Regions from separate parts of the Streptomyces sp. NPDC016469 genome, predicted to be linked through region 2. Evidence: riboswitches for the same ligand, from Rfam matches in the RefSeq annotation. Region 2 holds a riboswitch; each other region holds the start of a gene.
The links. A riboswitch is a leader RNA that binds a small molecule or an ion and turns the genes downstream of it on or off. The one in region 2 is predicted to bind cyclic di-AMP.
Positions count from the first base shown of each region.

Region 1 (7,108 bases), on a different contig from region 2:
GCGGGCCGGATCCGGGCGGCCACCTCCGTGGAGCGGGACCCGGCCGGCCGGCTCTACAACTCGCTGCGGGTCCGCCGGTGCACGACGGAGCGCGAGGTCGCGGCGGTGATCGACGCGCTGGCGCCCGACGGGCTGCACATCGAGCGCTGGGTGCCCAAGGCCACCCAGCGCGGCCGGGCCGCCGACCTGCGCGTCGTCGTGGTCGCCGGCCGGGCCACCCACGCCGTGGTGCGCACCAGCACCTCACCGATGACCAATCTGCACCTGGGCGGGGCGCGCGGCGACCTGGCCGGGGTGCGGGCGGCCGTCGAGGCGGCGGGCGGCAGTTGGGGCGAGGCCCTGGCCATCTGCGAGCGGGCCGCCGCCGCCTTCCCGGACACCCTGTGCGTCGGGGTCGACCTGCTGCCCCTGACCGGCTGGCGGCGCTTCGCCGTCGGCGAGGTCAACGCCTTCGGGGACCTGCTGCCGAACCTCACCGGTCTGCCCGGCAGCGGCGCCGAGGGCCTGGACACCTACGCGGCGCAGATCGCCGCCGTACTGGAACGAGCAAGGAACGACCGTGTCAGCACCGCCCCCTGAGTACAGCGCCGAGCACGTCTCCGAGCACTGCTCCGACCCCGATATGAGCGAGGTCGTGGGCAGTCACGACCTGCTGTTCGTCACCCTGGACACCTTGCGGTACGACGTCGCGGCCGAGTTGGCCGCCGCCGGGCGCATCCCGAACCTGGCCCGCCATCTGCCGGGCGGTGTCTGGGAGAAGCGGCACGCCCCGGGGAGTTTCACCTACGCCTCCCACCAGGCGATGTTCGCGGGGTTCCTGCCCACCCCGGCCGCGCCCGGGCCACACCCCCGGCTGTTCGCCGCGCGGTTCGCCGGCAGCGAGACCACGGCGGAGCGCACCTTCGTGTTCGACACCCCGGATCTGGTGTCGGGGCTCGCGAAGGAGGGGTACCGCACGGTGTGCGTCGGCGGAGTCGGCTTCTTCAACCTCCGGGGGCCGCTGGGCTCGGTGCTCCCCGGGATGTTCCAGGAGGCGCACTGGGAGCCGGAGTTCGGCGTCGCCTCCCCCACCTCGTTCGAGGCGCAGGTGACCCGCGCCGAGGAGGTGGTCGCCGCCCTGCCGCCGGAGCAGCGGCTCTTCCTCTTCGTCAACGTCTCCGCGCTCCACCAGCCGAACTGGTTCCACCGGCCCGGGGCGACCCGCGACGCCGGTGACAGCCGTGCCACGCACGCCGCCGCCCTGGAATACGTGGACGCCCACATCGGCCGGCTCTTCGCCGCCGCGAGCAGCCGCCGCCGTGCCTTCGCCCTCGTCTGCTCCGACCACGGCACGGCCTACGGCGACGACGGCTACGCCGGTCACCGGCTCGGCCACGAGTCCGTCTGGACCGTCCCGTACGCCCACTTCTTCCTGGAACCGGGGACCGCCCGATGACCCTGACGCACACCGTCCGCCCGTACGAGAGCTATGTCTACGCCTACCCGCACAAGACGGCGTACCGCCCGCTAGCCGAGCAGCCCGGCGGGCGGCCGGCGCTGGACGAGCTGTGGGCGGGGGAACGCAAGGACGCGCTCTCCCTCTATATGCACATCCCGTTCTGCGAGGTCCGCTGCGGCTTCTGCAACCTCTTCACCCGGATCGGCGCCCCGGACGAGCTGACCTCGCGCTATCTGGACGCGCTGGACCGGCAGGCGAGTGCGGTACGGGACGCGCTGGGCGACACGGAGCCGGTGCGCTTCGCGGCGGCGGCGTTCGGCGGGGGCACGCCCACCTTTCTGACGGCGGGCGAGCTGGAGCGGCTGTGCGACATCGCGGAGAAGCGGATGGGCGCCGGTCTGCGGTCCGTGCCGCTGTCCGTGGAGACGTCCCCGTCCACCGCGACCGCCGACCGGCTGGCCGTGCTCGCCGAGCGGGGCGCGACCCGGATCAGCATCGGGGTGCAGAGCTTCGTGGCGGCGGAGGCCCGCGCGGCGGTGCGCCCGCAGCACGCGGCCGACGTGGAGCGGGCGCTCGGACTCATCCGGGACACCTCGATACCGGTGCTCAACATCGATCTGATCTACGGCATAGACGGCCAGACCGAGCGGAGCTGGCACACCTCGCTGGACGCGGCCCTGCGCTGGCGGCCGGAGGAGCTGTACCTCTACCCGCTGTACGTGCGCCCGCTGACCGCCCTCGGCCGGCGTTCCCCCGGCGAGGCCGACGCCGCCTGGGACGAGCAGCGCCTGCGCCTGTACCGGGCCGGCCGCGACCACCTCCTGGCCCACGGATACGAGCAGGTGTCGATGCGGATGTTCCGCCGCGCCGGCGCCCCGCGCGCGGAGGGGCCCGACGACTACGCCTGCCAGACGGACGGCATGATCGGCCTGGGCTGCGGCGCCCGCTCCTACACCTCGCGGCTGCACTACTCCTTCGACTACGCGGTCCGGATGAACGAGGTCCGGGGCATCATCGACGCCTACACGGCCACCGAGGACTTCTCCCGCGCCGAGGTCGGGCGGTACACCGACGGGGACGAGGCGCGCCGCCGCCATCTCCTCCAGTCGGTGCTCCAGGCGCGGGGCATGCCCGTGGCCGAGTACCGCGAGCGGTTCGGCACCTCGCCGTACGAGGACTTCCCGGAGGAGCTGGCCCGGTTCGGGGCCCGGGGCTGGCTGGACGGCGGGGCCCCGGCCGAGGGACTGCTGCGGCTGTCGCCGGAGGGGCTGGCGTACTCCGACGCGCTGGGCCCTGAACTCTTCTCCCCCGCCGTGCGGGCCGCGATGGCCGCGTACGAGCTGAAGTGAGCCGGCCGTGGACCTGACGATTCTCTACCGGGGTCCGCTCGCCTCCTGCGACTACGACTGCCCGTACTGCCCGTTCGCCAAGCGGCGCGACACCCCGGAGCAGCTGCGGGCGGACCGGGCGACGCTCGAACGGTTCACCGCGTGGGTGGCGGCGCAGACCGGTGACCGGATCTCGGTGCTGTTCACGCCGTGGGGCGAGGGCCTGGTGCGCTCCTGGTACCGCCGGGCGATCGTCGAGCTGGCGGGCCTCCCGCACGTGCGCCGGGTCGCGATCCAGACGAACCTGAGCGGCCGGACGCGCTGGCTGGCCGAGGCGCCGGAGGCGGCCCGCGAGCGGATCGCGCTCTGGTGCACGTACCACCCGGGGCAGACGCCGTACGAGCGTTTCCTCGGCCGGTGCGCGGAGCTGAGGGACCTCGGGGTCCGGCACAGCGTGGGCGTCGTGGGGTTCGACGCCCATCTCGGCGAGGCACGGCGGCTGCGCGCGGCGCTCGCCGACGAGGTCTACCTCTGGGTCAACGCCGCCGAGGGGCACACCTACACGGACGAGGAGGCGGAGCGGTGGACGGAGATCGACCCGCTGTTCCCGTACAGCCGCCACCCGCACCGCTCGGCGGGGCTGCCCTGCCGGACCGGTGAGTCGGTGATCTCGGTGGACGGGGACGGCACGGTGCGCCGCTGCCACTTCGTCCGGGCGGAGCTGGGCAATCTGTACGACGGCAGTTACCGCCGGGCGCTGGGGCCGAAAGCCTGCCCGCTCGCCGTCTGCGACTGCCACATCGGCTATGTGCACCTGGAGACGCTGCCGCTGTACGACGTCTTCGCGGGCGGGGTCCTGGAGCGGATACCGGCGACGCTGCCGCTGTCCCCGGTCGCCGCGACGCGGTCGCGGGGCGGCTGAGGACAGCGGAGGCGGCCGGTCAGAGCGGGAGCAGGTCCGGCCGCTTCGGCTCGACGTGGTCCCCGGAGGACTCGCCGCGCAGCCGCCGCCCGATCCACGGGACCAGGTATTCGCGCGCCCAGTGGATGTCGTCGCGGCGGATCTCCAGCGTGCCGCGCGGGGGCTGCGGCGGCCACGGCTGGTCCGGGTCGGCCGGTACGCCGAGGCCGAGGACCTGGGCGGCGCGGAGCGCGACCCGGGTGTGTCCCTCGGGCGACAGGTGGAGCCGGTCGCCGTCCCAGGCGCGCCGGTCCTGCACCGAGCGCAGCGACCACAGGTCGAGGACCGGGCAGTCGTAGCGGTCGGCGATGGCCCGGACGTGGGCGGTGTAGGTGGCGATCTTGCCGCGCAGATGGCGCAGCACGGGGATGCCACGGGTGTCGAAGCCGGTGGTGACCATGACGGTGCCGACCGACCGCGTGAGGTCGGCGACCGCCCGCTCGAAGCGTTCGGCCACGTCGTCCGGGTCGGTGCCCGGCCGGATGATGTCGTTGCCGCCGGCGCAGAAGCTCACCAGATCGGGGGCGAGTTCCTTGGCGCGGGGCACCTGCTCCTCGACTATCTGGTCGAGGAGGCGTCCTCGTACGGCGAGATTGGCGTACCGGAAGCCGGCACCGGTCGCCGGGCCGGGCTCCGGGAGCCGGTCCGCGAGGAGTACCGCGAGCCGGTCGGCCCAGCCGACGAACGTTCCGTCCGGGCCGGGGTCGCCGACTCCCTCGGTGAAGCTGTCGCCAATCGCCGCGTACGACCCGATGGCGCCCTGTCGGTCGATGACGCCCTGTTGAAGGTTGTTCGAATCGTCTGCCACAACCGCATATCCTGCACCCCGGAATGTGACCTACGCGACCGTAATAAGGGGTTGACGGGTGGTGAGATAAACCACCCGGTCAGTTTTCGGTAAAGGGGGAATAAGCAGAGGGACGACGCACCGCCGTGCGTCGTCCCTCTGTGCCGTTCAGTGACCCGGATCACCGGGCCGGTACTGCCTGGATCAGACGTAGATCCCGTGCGACGCCAGGTAGGCGATCGGGTCGATGTCCGAGCCGTACTCCGGGCCGGTGCGGACCTCGAAGTGGAGGTGCGGGCCGGTGGCGTTGCCGGTGGAGCCGGAGAGGCCGACCTGCTGGCCCGCGGTCACGGTCTGGCCCGCCGAGACGGAGAGCGAGGACATGTGGCCGTACTGGGAGTAGTGGCCGTCGGCGTGCTTGATGACGACCTGGTTGCCGTAGGCGCCGCCCCAGCCGGCGGTGACGACGGTGCCGGAGGTGATGGCCTTCACGCTGGTGCCGGTGGCGACGGGGAAGTCTATGCCGGTGTGGCTGCCGCTGGACCAGTTGGCACCGGAGGCGCGGTAGGCGGTGGTGTGGTTGCCCGGGACCGGGTGGACGTAGCCGGAGGCGTTGTCCTGGGCGGCCGGGGCCTCGGTCTTGGCCTCCGTCTGCGCCTCGGTCTTGGTCTCGACCTTCGTCTCGGCCTTGGGCGCGGCCTTCGTCCCGGTCTTCTCCGCCGTCTCGGCGGGGGCCTTGGACGGGGTGGCGGCGGCGGGGGCCGCCTTGGCGCCGAGGGTCAGCTTCATGCCCGGGAAGATCAGGCTCGGGTTCTCGCCGACGACCTCGCGGTTGTCCTGGTACAGCTTGTGCCAGCCGCCCTTGAGGTGGTGCTGGGCCGCGATCTTCGACAGGTAGTCGCCGGAGACCACGGAGTAGGTGGTGGTGCCGGTGTTCTTCGCGGGCTTGGCCGGGGCGGTGTGCGCGGCGGCCGACTGCGACGTGGCCGGGGCGGACTGCTCCGCGGCGTGGGCACCGGTGGCGCCGAGCAGCGGAAGCGCGATGACGGCGCCGCCGGCGCTCGCGGCGACGACGCCGCGGGCTATGGTGCTGGACTTGGGACGGCGGTGCTTACCCGAGTTGGGCATGAAGAATTTCCTCTCCGGCGCCTGCGAGGTGAGCTGTCGGGTTCGGGCTGGAGATGCCCGGCCGCGCCTGGCGCGACTTCACCCCTAGCCGTCCGGTCGTCCCGGTCGGCGGCTTACCTGGTTCCCCCGCTCCTGCCACACGGTGAGTGGGTGCGAATCCCGGACGGCGGCAGGATTGGGCGTTCCGTCCGGGTGGACATGGAACGTAAGCGAGCCGGGACGGCGGAAACAAGCCACAGCTTCCGCACCGGATTCCGCAGGGGAATTGCGGTGCCGAATTCCGGTCACACTCCGTGGATTACGGATCTTGGCTTTCCGCGCGGCACGGGGAATACCCAGCCGGGGCGCCAGCACACACCGTCACGGATATGATCCCGCTCACGAGCGGGTGATCATCTCCCGCACAACCGGGGCAAGTTCGGCATATACCGGCAATACGGACATGTCGCGCCTGTCGTCCGCATCGGCGCGGAGCGGGCGGCCGAAATGATTGCCCCAGGAACCGATGTCGTATCGTCGCGGTCGTGGGCCCGTCGGCGATACGCGCCGGGGCAGAGCCTCCAGGAGTGACCGTGACGCAGCAGCTGCCGCAGACCCCGCCGACGGAGCCCGTTCTCACCGGTGTCCGCAACTTCCGGGACGTGGGCGGCCTGCCCACCACCGACGGCCGCCGCATACGGCACGGCCGTCTGTACCGCAGCGGTCACCTGGCGCACGCCACGGCCGAGGACGCGGCGTTCCTCGGCGGGCTCGGCCTGCACACGGTCTTCGACTTCCGCAACGCGGCGGACCACAAGCTGGACGGCCTGGACATCGAGCTGCCGGGCGTACGGAATGTGAGCATCCCGCTCAGCGACCCGGCGGACGGGGCGGAATTCTGGCGGATGGTGCGCGACGGCGACCTGGCACAGCTGCGCTCGATCCTGGCCGACGGCAAGGGGACCCGCCGGATGGTCGCCTCGTACCGCTCGATCATCCTGGAGCGCACCGCCGAGCACAGCCGGGTGCTGCACGCCCTGGCCGAGGACAGCGTGCCCGCCCTGATGCACTGCGCGGCCGGCAAGGACCGGGCCGGGCTGTCGATCGCGGTGACGCTGCTGGCGGTGGGCGTCGGGCGAGAGACCATCGAGGCCGACTACCTGAAGTCGAACGACGCGCACCGCCGCTACCGCATCCGGCGCAGCGACACCTCGGCGGCCGGGATGTCCCCGGAGGTGCTGGAGCTGCTGAACCCGCTCTTCGGCGCCCAGCCCGACTATCTCGCCGCGGCCTTCGCCGCCATCGACGAGACCTGGGGCGGCACCGACCGCTATCTCACCGACGGGCTGAAGCTCACGCCCGCCACCCGTGAGCAGTTGCGCGACCGGCTCCTCGACGAGAGCTGAGGCGGCTCGGCCTACTGGTTGTGCATGCCGACCGCGAAGAGCAGGTACAGGAACGCGGCGATGACGTGCCCGGCCACGAGG
Region 1 is NZ_JBEYCQ010000004.1:40,598-47,705, reverse strand. Features, by position in the region: gene ABZ565_RS05495 (STM4014 family protein) at 1-579, shown strand, start outside; gene ABZ565_RS05490 (STM4013/SEN3800 family hydrolase) at 623-1,435, shown strand; gene ABZ565_RS05485 (STM4012 family radical SAM protein) at 1,432-2,787, shown strand; gene ABZ565_RS05480 (STM4011 family radical SAM protein) at 2,795-3,688, shown strand; gene ABZ565_RS05475 (SGNH/GDSL hydrolase family protein) at 3,708-4,535, opposite strand; gene ABZ565_RS05470 (LysM peptidoglycan-binding domain-containing M23 family metallopeptidase) at 4,719-5,642, opposite strand; cyclic di-AMP (ydaO/yuaA leader) riboswitch at 5,646-5,805, opposite strand; gene ABZ565_RS05465 (tyrosine-protein phosphatase) at 6,215-7,027, shown strand; gene ABZ565_RS05460 (DUF6126 family protein) at 7,039-7,108, opposite strand, start outside.
Region 1: linked by a shared signal. The riboswitch ahead of ABZ565_RS05470 (LysM peptidoglycan-binding domain-containing M23 family metallopeptidase) and the one ahead of ABZ565_RS19525 (M23 family metallopeptidase) in region 2 are both predicted to bind cyclic di-AMP.

Region 2 (7,108 bases):
GCGTTCGTCCTCACGCAGTTGCTCGGGCTCTCCTACGCCGAAACCGCCCAAGTGACCGGTTGTCCGGTCGGCACCGTCCGCTCCCGGGTGGCCCGCGCCCGTACCGCCCTGACCGCGCAACTGGAAGGCGGTGAACCGGAGGCGATCGCACGGACCGCCTGACGTGTGTGCCGGGGCCTTCCCTGTCCGGGCCGGCCCCGGCACCACGGGTGCGAAGGCGCACCCCCTCCGGTAGTCGGATCCGAACTGTCCGCGGTTCCCCCGTTACGCGGAGAGATGACACGGGTGCCCCGTCTGTCTGTCCGCGCCCGTGCGCGGGTATGTCCGCCCTGTCCAAGGCCGCCGCGGAGAAGGCGGCCCCGACGGAAGGTGCACGGATGTCATCCCACCAGCAGGCTCCCGACCTCAGCTCCCTCGAACCCCTCGCCACGTTCTGCGGGAACTGCGACTGCGGCTGCCCCCAGCTCTACGTCGACCCCTCCGCGAGCGAGGACCGCCGTGTCGTCATCACCGACGACTTCGGCCAGCACGTCCAGATGAGCGCGACCCAGTTCGCCGACCTCGTCAACGAAGCGAAGGAGGGCCGGCTCGACACAGTGGCCTCCGCCTGAGCCCTGAGCGATGTCGACCGAACGTTCCGGCACGGCCCGGGGCCTTCTGCTCTGCCCGGACGCGCGCCGGTGCCGGTGCCGCCCGTCCGGAGGGGCGGCACCGGCACCGGGGGTGCGTCAGACCAGGAGCCTCGACTTCGCCCGCTGGTACTCGTCCTCGGTGATCGCGCCCCGGTCCTTGAGATCGGCGAGCTTCGACAGGCCCTCGACGTGGCCGCCCTTCTGGCTGCCGCCCTCCGTGCCCGCCGCGTCCCTGATGTACGCCTTGAAGGCGGCGTCGCGCTCCTTGGCCTCCTGGACGTCGCGCCTGCCCATGGACTTGCCGCGGGCGATCACGTAGACCAGCACGCCCAGGTAGGGCAGTACCAGCGCCAGGATCAGCCAGCCGGCCTTGGCCCAGCCACTCAGGTCGTCGCTGCGGAAGATGTCCATGATGACCCGGAAGAGGAGGAAGAGCCACATGATCCAGAGGAAGAACCAGAGCATCGTCCAGAACAGGTTGAGCAGGGGATAGTCGTCCATCGTCCACTCCCGGGTCAGCGTCGGACCGGCTGAATCTGGAAACAGTCATATCACCACATTCACCCCATCGCCCATCGGTGCGGCACGAGGGGAGGCGGGTGCGCGGGCCGAGGCGCCCGGGCCGTGGTCATGAGAGCTCCGGACATGACGTAGAGTTGGGTTTACCGACGCGGGGTGGAGCAGCTCGGTAGCTCGCTGGGCTCATAACCCAGAGGTCGCAGGTTCAAATCCTGTCCCCGCTACTGAAGGATCAGGCCCGGCACGCAAGCAGCGTGCCGGGCCTGATGCGTTGTCGGCGCACTCGTTTCGCCCCTTCGGCGGCCGAGGACTCGCCCGGTGGCCGGGCGGACGCGAGGCTGGGGGAGGTGCGCGGTACCGTCCGCGGCCGTGGCAGCACCGGGCAGGAGACCGCAGGTGGGGAAGTGGGAACGACGGTGGCTCGGGCCGGACGGCGCGGTGAGCCGCCGGTTCGTCCGGGTGCTGCCGGTGGCGATGATCGTCGCCGGGGTGGTGTTCGACGTTTTCACGCCGCCCTCCTATACGGCCATCCCGATGTTCGCGGCCGCCCCGCTGATCGCCGCGCCCTTCTTCGATATGGGCACCACGATCCGGATCGGGATCGCCTCGGTGCTCGCCGTCGCCGGAATCCGGCTCTACACCGGCGACCTGGTCGAGGTGGTCTCGTTCATCGAGATGGTCACCGTGCTCACGGTCGCCGTGCAGGCGTGTGTGATCAACCGGGTCGTGCGGCGCGGCAGCGACCAGCTGGCGTCCGCCCGGATCATCGCCGAGACGGCCATGCGGGCCGTGCTGCCCGCGCCGCCCGAACGGCTCGGCGGACTCCAGGTGGCCGCGCGGTACGAGGCGGCGCAGGCGGACGAGTTCGTCGGGGGCGACCTCTTCGCGGCCGCTGACACCCCGTACGGCGTACGGCTGGTGCTGGGGGACGTGCGCGGGAAGGGGCTGGAGGCGGTCGGCGCGGTCGCGGTGGTGATCGGGGCGTTCCGGGAGGCGGCGGAGCAGGAGAAGTCGCTGGAGGGCGTGGCGCAGCGGCTGGAGCGCGCGCTGGCGCGTGAGTCGGTACGGCGGAGCAACCTGGACGCGTTCGAGGGGTTCGTGACCGCCGTGCTCGCGGAGATCCCGCCGGGCGCGCAGCGCGTACGGATGGTGAACCGCGGCCATCCGGACCCGCTGCTGCTGCACGGGGACGGCGTGGTGGAGGCGCTGACTCCCACGGAGCCCGCACTTCCGCTGGGCATGGACCTGGGGGTGCGGCCGGACCGCTCGGACGACTGGGAGCTGCCGGCCGGGGGGACGCTGCTGTTCTACACGGACGGCCTGTCGGAGGCCCGGAACGCCGACGGCGTCTTCTACGACCCGGCGGAGCGGCTGCGCGGGCGCCTCTTCCCGGGTCCCGAGGAGCTGTTGTCCGCGCTGACCGACGACGTACGGCTGCACACGGGGGGCGAGTCGACCGACGACATGGCGTTGCTCGCGGTGGCCCGGCCGGGGAAGGGGCAGCCGGACCGGCGCAGGACGGTGAAGATCGTCAAGCGGGGTACCACGCTGCGTGACTGAGGGGCGCCGCTCCGCATAACATTTGACGCAACGTCAGAAAACGCGTAGTGGCTGAACCTGGATCAACTCGCCCGATTCCACCCGGTTGTGTCCCGTAAAGTCCAGGCCAAGTGCGTGAACGATCAGTGGGAACAGCTTGGAATCGGACCCGTCTGTCTATTAACGTTCGATAACGCAGCGCGGTTGTCCCAGCCGTCGTCAGGGACGGCGCCGCGCGCGTGCGCCGAATTCCGCAAGGGAACCGGGGAACCACCTACATGGGGTGAATCGGGCATCTTCGTCTTCACAAGAGGCGGAGGGACCCGTAGGAGACCTTCCTGCTCCGAACCCGTCAGCTAACCCGGTAGGCGAGAAGGAAGGAAAGGAGTGCGCCCGCGTGGCGTCCAACAAGCCTGCCCCCGAATCACCTTCCCGGTTCGTGCCCGAGTACGGCGCCGACTTCGCGTCCGGCCCCGGCACCGCGTACTTCCCGGAACAGGGAAGCGACTCCATGACCGATCGGGGCAACGGCTTCGGCACCGGCGCCGGTTTCGGCAGCGGTTTCCGCGCCGACGATGCCGACTCCGAGCGGGCCTGGGAGGAATGGAACCCCACCGAGGAGTCCGTCCGTCCCGTCCGTGGCAAGCACCGTGTCGCCAAGCAGCGCAATGGTCTGGCCCGTAGCTCCACCGTCCTCGGCGTCGGTGTCATCGCGGCCGTCGGCGCGGGGGGCATGGCCACCGCGCAGAGCAAACCGCCGGTCTCCATCTCTCTTCCCGATTCCATCGCGGACAATCTTCCCGACGCCAAGTCCCTTCCTGGCGTGGGTGCGTTGTTCTCCGGCGAGAGCGAGGCCGAAACCCCCGCCGCCGCCCCCGCCACCGCCCCGCTGACCACCGCAGGCATCACCACCGCCGAGGCCGAGCAGGGCACCACGGACGCCGGCGAGGCGCTGCGCGCCCGCATCCTCCAGCAGGCCGAGCAGCAGCAGGGCGCCGCCGACGCCGAGGCGAAGGCAGCCGAGGAGAAGGCCGCTGCCGAGAAGGCGGCCGCCGAGGCGAAGAAGCAGCAGGACGAGGCCGAGGCCAAGGCCGCCGCCGAGAAGAAGAAGGCGGCGGAGGAGGCGAAGAAGAAGGCCGAGGCCCTGCGCCTGGCCAAGCTCGCCGCCGGCTACGCCATCCCCACCTCCTCGTACACGATCACCTCGACGTTCGGCGAGGCCGGCTCGATGTGGTCCTCCGGCTACCACACGGGCCTCGACTTCGCGGCCCCGACCGGTACCCCGATCAAGGCCATCCACACCGGCACCGTCAAGTCGGCCGGCTGGTCCGGCGCCTACGGCTACCGCACGGTGCTGGAGCTGGAGGACGGCACCGAGCTGTGGTTCTGCCACCAGTCCTCGATCGGCGTCACGGTCGGCCAGAAGGTCACCACCGGCGACACCATCGGCCGGGTCGGCGCGACCGGAAACGTCACCGGCCCGCACCTCCACCTTGAGGTCCACACCCCGGACGGCACCGGCATCGACCCGATGGCCTGGCTGCGCGCCCGCGGTCTGACCGTCTGAGGTCCGTTTCCCCCGAAGCCCCGGCCCTTCCCGGTACGCGGCCCTCCGAACCCCGGCAGCCCTGACGCACACCCCCGACGCCAGGGCTGCCGGTCCGCGTGACCGCGGTCAGAGCACGTTCGTCCGGGCCAGGCCGGATGTATGCGGAATAGCGGGGTCTCCGGAAACCGTTGTTCCACCTATGACTTCACTGCGCAATCTCGGCCCGTCCGGCCTCCAGGTCTTCCCCCTCTGCCTCGGTGGAAACGTCTTCGGCTGGACCGCGGACGAGGACCGGTCCTTCGCCGTCCTGGACGCGTACGCGGCGGCCGGCGGCAACTTCGTGGACACCGCCGACGCCTACTCGCACTGGGTTCCCGGCAACGAGGGCGGTGAGTCGGAGACGGTCATCGGCAAGTGGCTCGCGTCGCGCGGCAACCGGTCCGAGGTCGTGGTGGCCACCAAGGTCGGTGCCCTCCCCGGCTACAAGGGCCTTTCGGCGCCCACGATCAAGTCCGCCGCCGAGGAGTCGCTGCGCCGCCTCGGCACGGACCACATCGACCTGTACTACACGCACTTCGATGACGAGACCGTCCCGGTCGAGGAGATCATCACCGCCCTCGACGAGCTGGTGAAGGAGGGCAAGGTCCGCGAGATCGCCGCCTCCAACATCAGCCCCGCCCGGCTGCGCGCCTCCCTCGCATTCTCCGAACGCGAGGGCCTGGCCCGCTATGTGGCGCTGCAGCCGCACTACAACCTCGTCTCGCGGGACACCTACGAGGGCGAGCTCCAGGACACCGCCGCCGACGCCGGGCTCGCGGCCGTTCCGTACTACGCGCTGGCCTCCGGCTTCCTCACCGGCAAGTACCGCCCGGGGACGACCGTGGACAGCGCCCGCGCCGGGAGCGCGGCCGGTCACCTGGAGTCGGAGCGCGGCCGACGGGTGCTCGCCGCGCTCGACACGGTGGCGCGGGACCGGGGCGCCGAGATCGCGACGGTGGCCCTGGCCTGGCTCGCCTCCCGCCCGACGGTCGCCGCGCCGATCGCCTCCGCCCGCACGGTCGACCAGCTGCCCGCCCTGCTGGCGGTCGCCGGTCTCCGGCTGACGGACGAGGAGCTGTCGACGCTGACGGCAGCCTCGGCGTAGGACGCGTTCCGCGCGTGCGGTTCGTCGGCCTGTGTACCGCCCCTGTGTACGGATCCCGTGCGCGGGCCTGTGTGGGGACCCCGTGTGCGGATCAGGCCGGCGGCGGTCCGCCGGTGTAGGGCGGTGCGGTGTAGGGCTGTTGGCCGTAGGGCTGTGCCGGGTACGGGGACGGGCCGGCGTACGGGTTCGGGTTGCCGTTGTACGGGGACGGGGTCCCGTACGCGTACGGCGTCGGCGTACCCGGGTGGGGCCGGCGGGGCGGCCAGGCGGCCGTGTAGCCCGGCGGCCGCCGGTGCGTGGCCCGGGCCGCGTACGCGAGGGCGGGGCCCGCGATCTCACGGCGCTGCCACAGGTGGTGCAGCAGCTCCAGCTCGCGCGCGGAGAAGTCCGGGTCCACCCTGCCCCGGCCGGCCTGCCGGCGCAGGGAGGCGAGGGAGGTCGCGAACGCCTCGTACTCGGCTACCGCACGAGCCGCCGCCCTGCCGCGCTCCTTCGCCTCCTTGGCCCGGACCGTCGCGTACGCCGGGTGGTGCGGATGGCCGGAGACGCTCGCCGCGTACCGCCGGCGCGCCGCGTTCCTCGCGAGGGCGCGGGCCCGCATGGAGGCGAGGGCGCGGGGCTCGTCGGGGGTGAGCCAGCCGGCTTCGGCGTACGCGGGCAGCTCGACGGCCAGGGAGCGCAGCTCCTTGCGACGGGCCCTGACCACCTGCCAGGTCACCAGGCCGAAGACCGGGACCATGAACGCCCCGTACACGATGTAGAAGCCGTACGTGCCGAAGGTCGCCGAGCCGTTCCACAGGGCGTGCATGCCCATCGCGAGGACCAGGCCGAGCAGCGGGGCCATGATGCGCCGCGTCGGCCGGCCGGGTGCGCTGCTCGCGGCGATCCCGAGACCGATGCCGGTCAGGACGGTGAAGAGCGGGTGGGCGAAGGGGGTCATCACGGCCCGGACCAGGAAGGTCACCACGGTCATCGCCGCGAAGCCGGAGTCCGTCTGCTGGTCCTCGCCGAAGGCGTTGCCCAGGTAGAGGATGTTCTCGGTGAAGGCGAACCCCGTCGCCGTGAAACCGGCGGCGACGACGCCGTCCACGATCCCGGTGAACTCCCGCCTGCGGAAGAGGAAGAGCAGCAGGACGGCCGCCGCCTTGGCGCTCTCCTCGACCACCGGTGCGATGACCGTGGCGCCGAGGGTGTCGGCGTTCCCCGGATCGCTGTCGGCTATCCACCGGGTCGCGAACGAGTTGGCGAGGATGGCCACCAGGGCCGCCGCGCACGCGCCCCAGGCGAAGGCGAACAGCAGGTTCCGCCACGGGGTCGGCTCGACCCGGTCCAGCCAGCGGAAGGCGGTCATCAGCACCGGGACCGGCAGGACGGCCAGGCCCAGGCCGACGAGGAACCCCTCGGTGCCGGTCTGGTCGCGGACCAGGGCGAGGATCACCACCCCGCAGAGCGCCAGCAGCGTGAAGACGGCGACTACTCGGAACGTCCGGTTCCGCCAGAGCGGGCCGACGCGGCGCGGCCGGTAACGCCACTGGCCCCGCGCCGGCACGGCGGCCAGGATCTCGCCGACCCGCCGCTCCTGGAGCACCGGGACGGCCGGCTGATCCTGCCGTTGTCGCTGAACAGACCCGTCGGACACCCCTCGACCCTAACGAGCGGGTCCGACAACGGCCATGGTGTCCGTCCGGCTCAGACGCGCGTGAAGAGCAGGTCGTGCACCACGTG
Region 2 is NZ_JBEYCQ010000016.1:20,232-27,339, reverse strand. Features, by position in the region: gene ABZ565_RS19550 (sigma-70 family RNA polymerase sigma factor) at 1-162, shown strand, start outside; gene ABZ565_RS19545 (hypothetical protein) at 378-611, shown strand; gene ABZ565_RS19540 (SHOCT domain-containing protein) at 729-1,133, opposite strand; tRNA gene ABZ565_RS19535 (tRNA-Met) at 1,302-1,375, shown strand; gene ABZ565_RS19530 (PP2C family protein-serine/threonine phosphatase) at 1,548-2,711, shown strand; cyclic di-AMP (ydaO/yuaA leader) riboswitch at 2,923-3,076, shown strand; gene ABZ565_RS19525 (M23 family metallopeptidase) at 3,088-4,257, shown strand; gene ABZ565_RS19520 (aldo/keto reductase) at 4,439-5,383, shown strand; gene ABZ565_RS19515 (PrsW family glutamic-type intramembrane protease) at 5,475-7,022, opposite strand; gene trmB (tRNA (guanosine(46)-N7)-methyltransferase TrmB) at 7,073-7,108, opposite strand, start outside.

Region 3 (7,108 bases), on a different contig from region 2:
GTATCCACCCCACTCGGGGGGCATGCTCGTGAGCCCCTTCACAAGGTTCTGGTCACCCTCTGCTATAGTTCGCCGCCCACGTGACCCAGGTCATGACCCGCACCGGGAACCCCGCTACGGTGGTGAACGTTGTTCACCGCCTGCGAGCTGGCCCTTGGCCCTCGGCCCCGGGCGCGGGGCCCTCACGGTCCACCTGGGCGCAACACTCCCGGAACCTTTCGGTCCGGTCCCCGAGTGACCCCGCTCACCCCCCGCGCGACCCATCCGGAGCAGAAGACCGGCCCGGGGTGGGCAATTCCTTGTGAAGAAGTTCACGAAGTTGGTGGCGAGGCGGCCCGAGACCCGCCCCACCAGGCACGTCCCGCCCACTCAACGGTGCGGGCGGGACGACGCATGAGCGCCCGGCTCACGCCAGCGAGAAGGCGATTCCGTCAAGAATGTCGTGCTCGCTCACCACGACCTCGCGCGCCCCGGTCCGCTCCATCACGGCCTGGAGGATCAGCGCACCGGACGGGATCACGTCGACCCGGCCCGGGTGCATCGCGCCGAACGCCGCGCGCTCCGCATGGGTCGAGGCCAGCAGCCGCGCGGTGATCTCCCGGACCTGCTCCAGGGAGACGCGGGAGTGGTGGATCGCCTCGGAGTCGTACTCCTCGAGCCCCAGGGCTATCGCGGCCACCGTGGTGACCGTCCCCGCCAGGCCCACCAGCGTGGCCGCCGAGGCGAGCGGGACGGTCTCCTCCGCCAGGTCCAGGGCGGCGGCCACATCGGCGCGGATCGCGTCGGCCCCCTCGGGCGGGGGCGGATCGGCGACAACGCCGTCCCGCACGAGGTGGCGCTCGGTCATCCGGACGCAGCCGATGTCCACGGACCGGGCGGCCCGCACCCGGTCGTCGCCCACCACGAACTCGGTGGAGCCGCCGCCGATGTCCACGACCAGGTACGGCTTCGCGAGGTCGTCGCGCCCGGTCAGCTCCTTGGTCGCCCCGGCGAACGAGAACGCGGCCTCCTGGTCCCCGCTGATCACCTCCGGCTCGACGCCCAGGATGTCCAGCACCCCGCGCACGAAGTCGTCCCGGTTCTCCGCGTCCCGGGAGGCGGAGGTGGCGACGAAGCGCACCTTCTCGGCGCCGTGCTCCGCGATCACCGCCGCGTAGTCCCGGCAGGCGGCGAACGTGCGCTCCAGCGCCTCCGGGGCGAGCCGGCCGGTCCGGTCGACGCCCTGCCCCAGCCGGACGATCTCCATCCGCCGGGCGTACTCGACGAGCTCCCCGGTGACCGGGTCGGCGTCCGCGACCAGCAGGCGGATCGAATTGGTACCGCAGTCGATGGCGGCCACGCGCGTCATGTCTGCCGCCCCCTCAGCCCTCGTCCGTTCCCTGCTCGCCGCACGGCGACACGCAGGGGCCCTTGCGCCACCACTCCGGGAGCATCGCGATCGCCTCGTCGCCCAGCGGGTTGACACCGGGTCCGGCCGCCAGCGAGTGCCCGACGAGCACGTGCAGGCACTTCACCCGGTCCGGCATGCCGCCCGCGCTCGGGAAGCCCTCCAGGACCTCGATGGCGTCGCGGCGCGCGATGTAGTCCTCGTGCGCCGCCCGGTAGGCCGCCGCGAGCTCGGGCTCCCTGCCCAGGCGCTCGGTCATCTCCTTCATGACCCCGTTCGCCTCCAGCGTGCCGATCGCGGACGCGGCGCGCGGGCACGTCAGGTAGTACGTCGTCGGGAACGGCGTGCCGTCCTCCAGCCGGGGCTGTGTCTCGACCACGTCCGGGTTGCCGCACGGACAGCGGTGCGCGATGGCGCGCAGCCCGCGCGGCGGGCGGCCCAGCTGCTGCTGGAACGCGGCGATGTCCGCCTCGGTGGGGACGGTGGGCTCGGTCTGGGGAGGGGGCGTTTCCATGCCTGCCTAGGGTGCTGATCGGACTGCTCGAACCGCGGGTTCTGCAGAGGTACGGGGATGGGGACGGCCGTCAGCCGCGGTCGGCGCTGTCCACGCCGTCCCACAGGTTGGAGTGCCAGGGCCGGCCCGTCTCGGCCGGCTTCCCGTTGCGCTCCTCGACCGCGTCGGGGTCGACCACGGTGTAGCCGGTCTCCCCGGGAAGAACGTAGTGCAGGTGCTCGCGGGCCAGCCGCTTGATGTACGCGTCGTCCTGGAGCCGGGCCTTCTGGTCCCGCAGCTCCTCGGTGCGCACCTCGGCCTCCCGCGCCTGCCTGCGCTGGTCGGCGATCTCGTCGCGCTGCGACACGTACTGACGCATCGGGTACGCGAGGGCGACGACCAGGGAGCAGACGACCAGGGCCAGGAAGGCGGCCCGGCCGGTGAGCCGGGAGCGGCGGGCCTGACGCCGGTTCTGGGACCGGTAGACGCGGGCGGCGGTCTGCTCACCGAGCAGCCGCAGCCGGGTCGCGGTGGAGAACCGGTCCCGGTCCTTCACGGCCATGTTCCCGCCTCCCCATTACGACGTCCGTCCCCGCACACGGTACGTGACCGGGCGCGGGGACGGACGGAGGCGGGGGCGGTCGCCCTGCCGGGCTGTCAGCCCTGCTGTGTTCGTCAGCCCTTGAAGCGGGGGAACGCCGAGCGGCCCGCGTACACCGCGGCGTCGTCGAGGATCTCCTCGATGCGCAGGAGCTGGTTGTACTTGGCGACGCGGTCCGAGCGGGCCGGGGCACCGGTCTTGATCTGACCGCAGTTCACGGCGACGGCGAGGTCGGCGATGGTGACGTCCTCGGTCTCGCCGGAGCGGTGCGACATCATGCACTTGAAGCCGTTGCGCTGGGCCAGCTCGACGGCGTCCAGGGTCTCGGTCAGCGAACCGATCTGGTTGACCTTGACGAGCAGGGCGTTGGCGGAGCCCTCCTCGATGCCGCGGGCCAGGCGCTCCGGGTTGGTGACGAAGAGGTCGTCGCCGACGATCTGGACCTTGGCGCCCAGCTTGTCGGTGATGACCTTCCAGCCGGCCCAGTCGTCCTCGTACAGCGGGTCCTCGATGGAGACCAGCGGGTACGCGGAGACGAGCTCCTCGTAGTACTCGGTCATCTCGGCGGCCGAGCGGGACTTGCCCTCGAACTCGTACGAGCCGTCCTTGTAGAACTCCGAGGCAGCGACGTCGAGCGCGAGCGCGATGTCCTTGCCCGGGGCGTAACCGGCCTCCTTGATGGCCTCGATGATGAGGTCGAGGGCGGCGCGGTTGGACTCCAGGTTCGGCGCGAAGCCGCCCTCGTCACCGAGGCCGGTGGACAGGCCCTTGGTCTTCAGGACCTTCTTCAGCGTGTGGTAGACCTCGGCGCCCCAGCGCAGCGCCTCGGAGAAGGACTCGGCGCCGATGGGCGCGATCATGAACTCCTGGATGTCCACGTTGGAGTCGGCGTGCGAGCCGCCGTTCAGGATGTTCATCATCGGAACGGGCAGCAGGTGCGCGTTCGGGCCGCCGAGGTAGCGGAACAGCGGGAGGTCGCTGGCCTCGGAGGCGGCGTGGGCGACGGCGAGGGAGACGCCGAGGATGGCGTTGGCGCCGAGCGAGCCCTTGTTCTCCGTGGCGTCCAGGTCGAACATCGCCTGGTCGATGAGGCGCTGCTCGGTGGCGTCGTACCCGACGAGCTCCGGGCCGATCTGCTCGATCACGGCGAGGACGGCCTTCTCGACGCCCTTGCCCTGGTAGCGGTTGGGGTCGCCGTCGCGAAGCTCAATGGCCTCGAACGCGCCGGTGGAGGCGCCGGACGGAACAGCAGCACGACCGGTGCTGCCGTCGTCGAGGCCGACCTCGACCTCGACCGTGGGGTTGCCCCGGGAGTCGAGGATTTCCCGGGCTACGACGACGTCGATGGACGGCACGAGGCATCTCCTTCTGGGATATGACGCTGGTTGTGCAGGGTCACTTTGGCCTTGCGACAAGAGCCTAACCGGCCCGGCCGTCTGCGTCGGCCGACCGCCCGCCCCCTGGGATGAAAAAGGACCCAAGGGCGGGCATACCGGGGCGGAACATCAAATACTTACTGCTCAGTAACTACAACAGTTGAACGATCCACGAGGTGCGGACCCCTTGATGCGGCGTGCCCCGGCCCGGCACACACGGGGGGGAGAGCGCGTGCCGGGCCGGGGCGGCCTGAGCGATCAGCGAGGAGGGACCGCCGTTGCTTCGTTACTTCGTCAGGTGGAGCTGCTGACCCGGGTAGATCAGGTCGGCGTCCTGGACGATGTCCTTGTTCAGCTTGAACAGCCGCTCCCAGCCGCCCTTGACGTGGCGGTCGGCGGCGATCTTGCTCAGCGTGTCGCCGGCGACGACCTTGTACTCGCCGTCACCCTTGGCGACCTTCTTGCCGGTGGGGGTGGTGACCGTCTTCTTCGGGGCGTCCGAGCGGTCGGAGCGGTTGGTGGCCGGGGCCTCGGTGCGCTCGGCCTTCTTCGGGGCGGCCTCCTGCTTGGGAGCGGCCTCCTGCTTGGCGGCACCGGAGCCGGCGTCGACGCCCGGGTCGACGCCGTCGTTGGTCAGGTTGCCGGCACCGGCGCAGGACCAGGCACCCGGGCCCTGCATGTCGAGGAGCTTCTCGGCGGTGGCGATCTGCTGGGACTTGGTGGCCAGGTCGGCGCGGGGCGCGTACTGCGTACCGCCGGCGGCGGCCCAGCTGGACTGGGAGAACTGCAGGCCGCCGTAGTAGCCGTTGCCGGTGTTGATCGACCAGTTGCCGCCGGACTCGCACTGGGCGACGGCGTCCCACGTGGCGACGGAGGCGGCGGAGGCGTTGGTGGCGCCCATCAGCGGCACGGCGACGGCGGCACCGGCGACACCGGCGAGCGTGGCGACACGGACGGCCTTGGAGGGGCGGCGGTGCTTGTTGCCCTTGCGGTTGAGCAGCATCGAGTCTTCTCCTCACCGACGCCTGCGAGGTGAGCTGTCGGGTTCGGGCCAAGTGAGTTGCCCGGCCGCGCTCCTGGCGCGACTTCACCCCTAGCCGGTCCTGACACGTCTCCCGACGACCAGGCCCAGCGCCTACCTGGGTCCCCCGCTCCTGCCTACGGCGCTTTCGCGTCTGTTCCCTTCGACCGACGGCAGGATTCGGCGTGACGGTCGACGGGGCCCGCGGTGCGAGCGGTTCCGACCGTAATCACACTCAACGGTCATATTCAAAGACGGACATACCGGATAATCATCCCGTAAGAGCATCCGATGAACCCTCATTTGCGCAGGTCGGAACGGATGTGGGGGGACCTCCCGGAAAAGAAGTGTCAGTTCACGCAAAGAGACCCATGTCTCACTCGGTCAAAAGTGGGACATGGGCCTCTTAAACCACCCAAACCTCAGAGGGTCCTAACGGCTCATCCGGCGCTCTCGGCGGCCTTCTCCCGGCCCGCGTCAGCCAGGTCCAGATCGAGGTTCTGGCCGGGCAGGATGAGGTCCGGGTCGGAGCCCACCTCGTTCTTGTTCGCCTCGTACAGCTCGGGCCAGCCGCCGGGCAGGTCCTGCGCGTCGGCGATCGCCCAGAGGTTGTCGCCCGGCCGCACGGTGTACGTGCCGTCAGCCGGCCGCGTGGCGCCGTCGCGTGCCTCGCCGTCCCCCCGCGAGGCGTGCCGGCCCGCGTCGCGCCCCTCGGCCGCCCCGGCACCGTCGTCGGCGGCCGGGGCACCCCGGTGCTTGCCGCCCTGCGCCCGGGCGTCGTCCGTCGCGCCGGCGGAGGGGTCCGCCGAGGGGTCGGCCGAGGGCGTGGTGGACGGATCGGCGGACGGGGTGCCGGAGGGGCCGGCGGACGGGTCGGCCGACGGGGAGGCGGACGCCTCGCCCTTGCCGCTCTCCTCCGCGCTCCGGCCCGCGTGCCTGCCGGAGCCCTTGCCGGCCTCCTCGCCCGTGGTGGCCCCATCGGCCGCCTCGTCCGAGGGGGCGGCCGACGAGCCCGAGGAGGCGTCGTCCACCGGGTCGGTGCCGAGACCGGCGTCGAGGCCCGCGTCGGCGCTCCGGGCGGGCTCGTCCGCATCCTCGTCGCCCGGGTCCACGTCCGCCGCGCCCGTGGCCCTGGTGAGCCCGGAGACCACCGCACAGCTCGGCCACGCCGTCGGGCCCTTGGCTGCCAGGACCCGCTCGGCGACCGCGATCTGCTGCGAGCGGCTGGCGAGGTCGGCGCGCTCGGCGTACGCCTCACCGCCGTACGCCTTCCACAGCTCCGGCGTGAACTGGAGACCGCCGTAGGAGCCGTTGCCGAGGTCGGCGCTCCAGCTTCCGCCGCTCTCGCAGTCGGCCACCCGGTCCCAGGTCGAGGAGTCCGCCGCGTGCGCGCTCACCGCGCCGAGCAGCGGGATGGCGATGGCCGAGCCGGTCACGCCTGCGGCGACGACGATGGCGGGTGCCTGACGAGGGCGGCGGTGTCTGCCGTTCGCGGAGCCCATGGGAGATGCCTTCCGTGTGACTGACAAGCGACTGGTGAGTCGAACGGTGAACCTAGCGAAACTCGAACGTGAGTCACAAGTCGATGCAGCGCAGATCACGTGAAAGTCACAGAGCTGACAGAGTGTCACTTTCGTCCACGCGCTCCCCCGGCGTGAAGCGCACCGGCAGGGTGCGCAATCCACGCATGATGAGCCCGCCGCGCCATCGCAAATCGGCTGATTCCCCTGCAAGTCGCAGGTCGGGAAGGCGTGTCAGCAGGGTGGCGAGCGCCGCCTGTCCCTCCAGCCGGGCGAGCGGAGCTCCCAGACAGTAATGGATGCCGTGGCCGTAGCCGAGGTGCTGATTGTCGCTCCGCGACAGGTCCAGTGTGTCCGGTCCGGCGAACCGCTCGGGGTCCCGGTCGGCCGCCGCGAGCACCACGAGCACCGGATCGCCCTCCTCGACGCGCTGCCCTCCGATGGCGAGCGGCTCGGTGGCGAACCTCCAGGTGGCGAGCTCTACCGGACCGTCGTAGCGCAGCAGTTCCTCGATCCCGGTGGCCAGCAGCCCGGTGTCGCCCGTCGCCAGCGAGCGTTGCAGCCGATCGCGCTCGGCGGGGTGGTTCAGCAGCGTGTGGACGCCGTTGCCGATCAGGTTGACGGTCGTTTCGAAGCCGGCGAACAAAAGGATGAAGGCCATCGCCGCGGCCTCGTTCTCGGTCAGGTGCTCGCCGTGGTCGCTCGCCCGG
Region 3 is NZ_JBEYCQ010000005.1:227,898-235,005, reverse strand. Features, by position in the region: gene ABZ565_RS07780 (Ppx/GppA phosphatase family protein) at 407-1,348, opposite strand; gene ABZ565_RS07775 (DUF501 domain-containing protein) at 1,362-1,901, opposite strand; gene ABZ565_RS07770 (septum formation initiator family protein) at 1,972-2,442, opposite strand; gene eno (phosphopyruvate hydratase) at 2,556-3,836, opposite strand; gene ABZ565_RS07760 (transglycosylase family protein) at 4,144-4,860, opposite strand; cyclic di-AMP (ydaO/yuaA leader) riboswitch at 4,865-5,033, opposite strand; gene ABZ565_RS07755 (transglycosylase family protein) at 5,319-6,380, opposite strand; gene ABZ565_RS07750 (cytochrome P450) at 6,487-7,108, opposite strand, start outside.
Region 3: linked by a shared signal. The riboswitch ahead of ABZ565_RS07760 (transglycosylase family protein) and the one ahead of ABZ565_RS19525 (M23 family metallopeptidase) in region 2 are both predicted to bind cyclic di-AMP.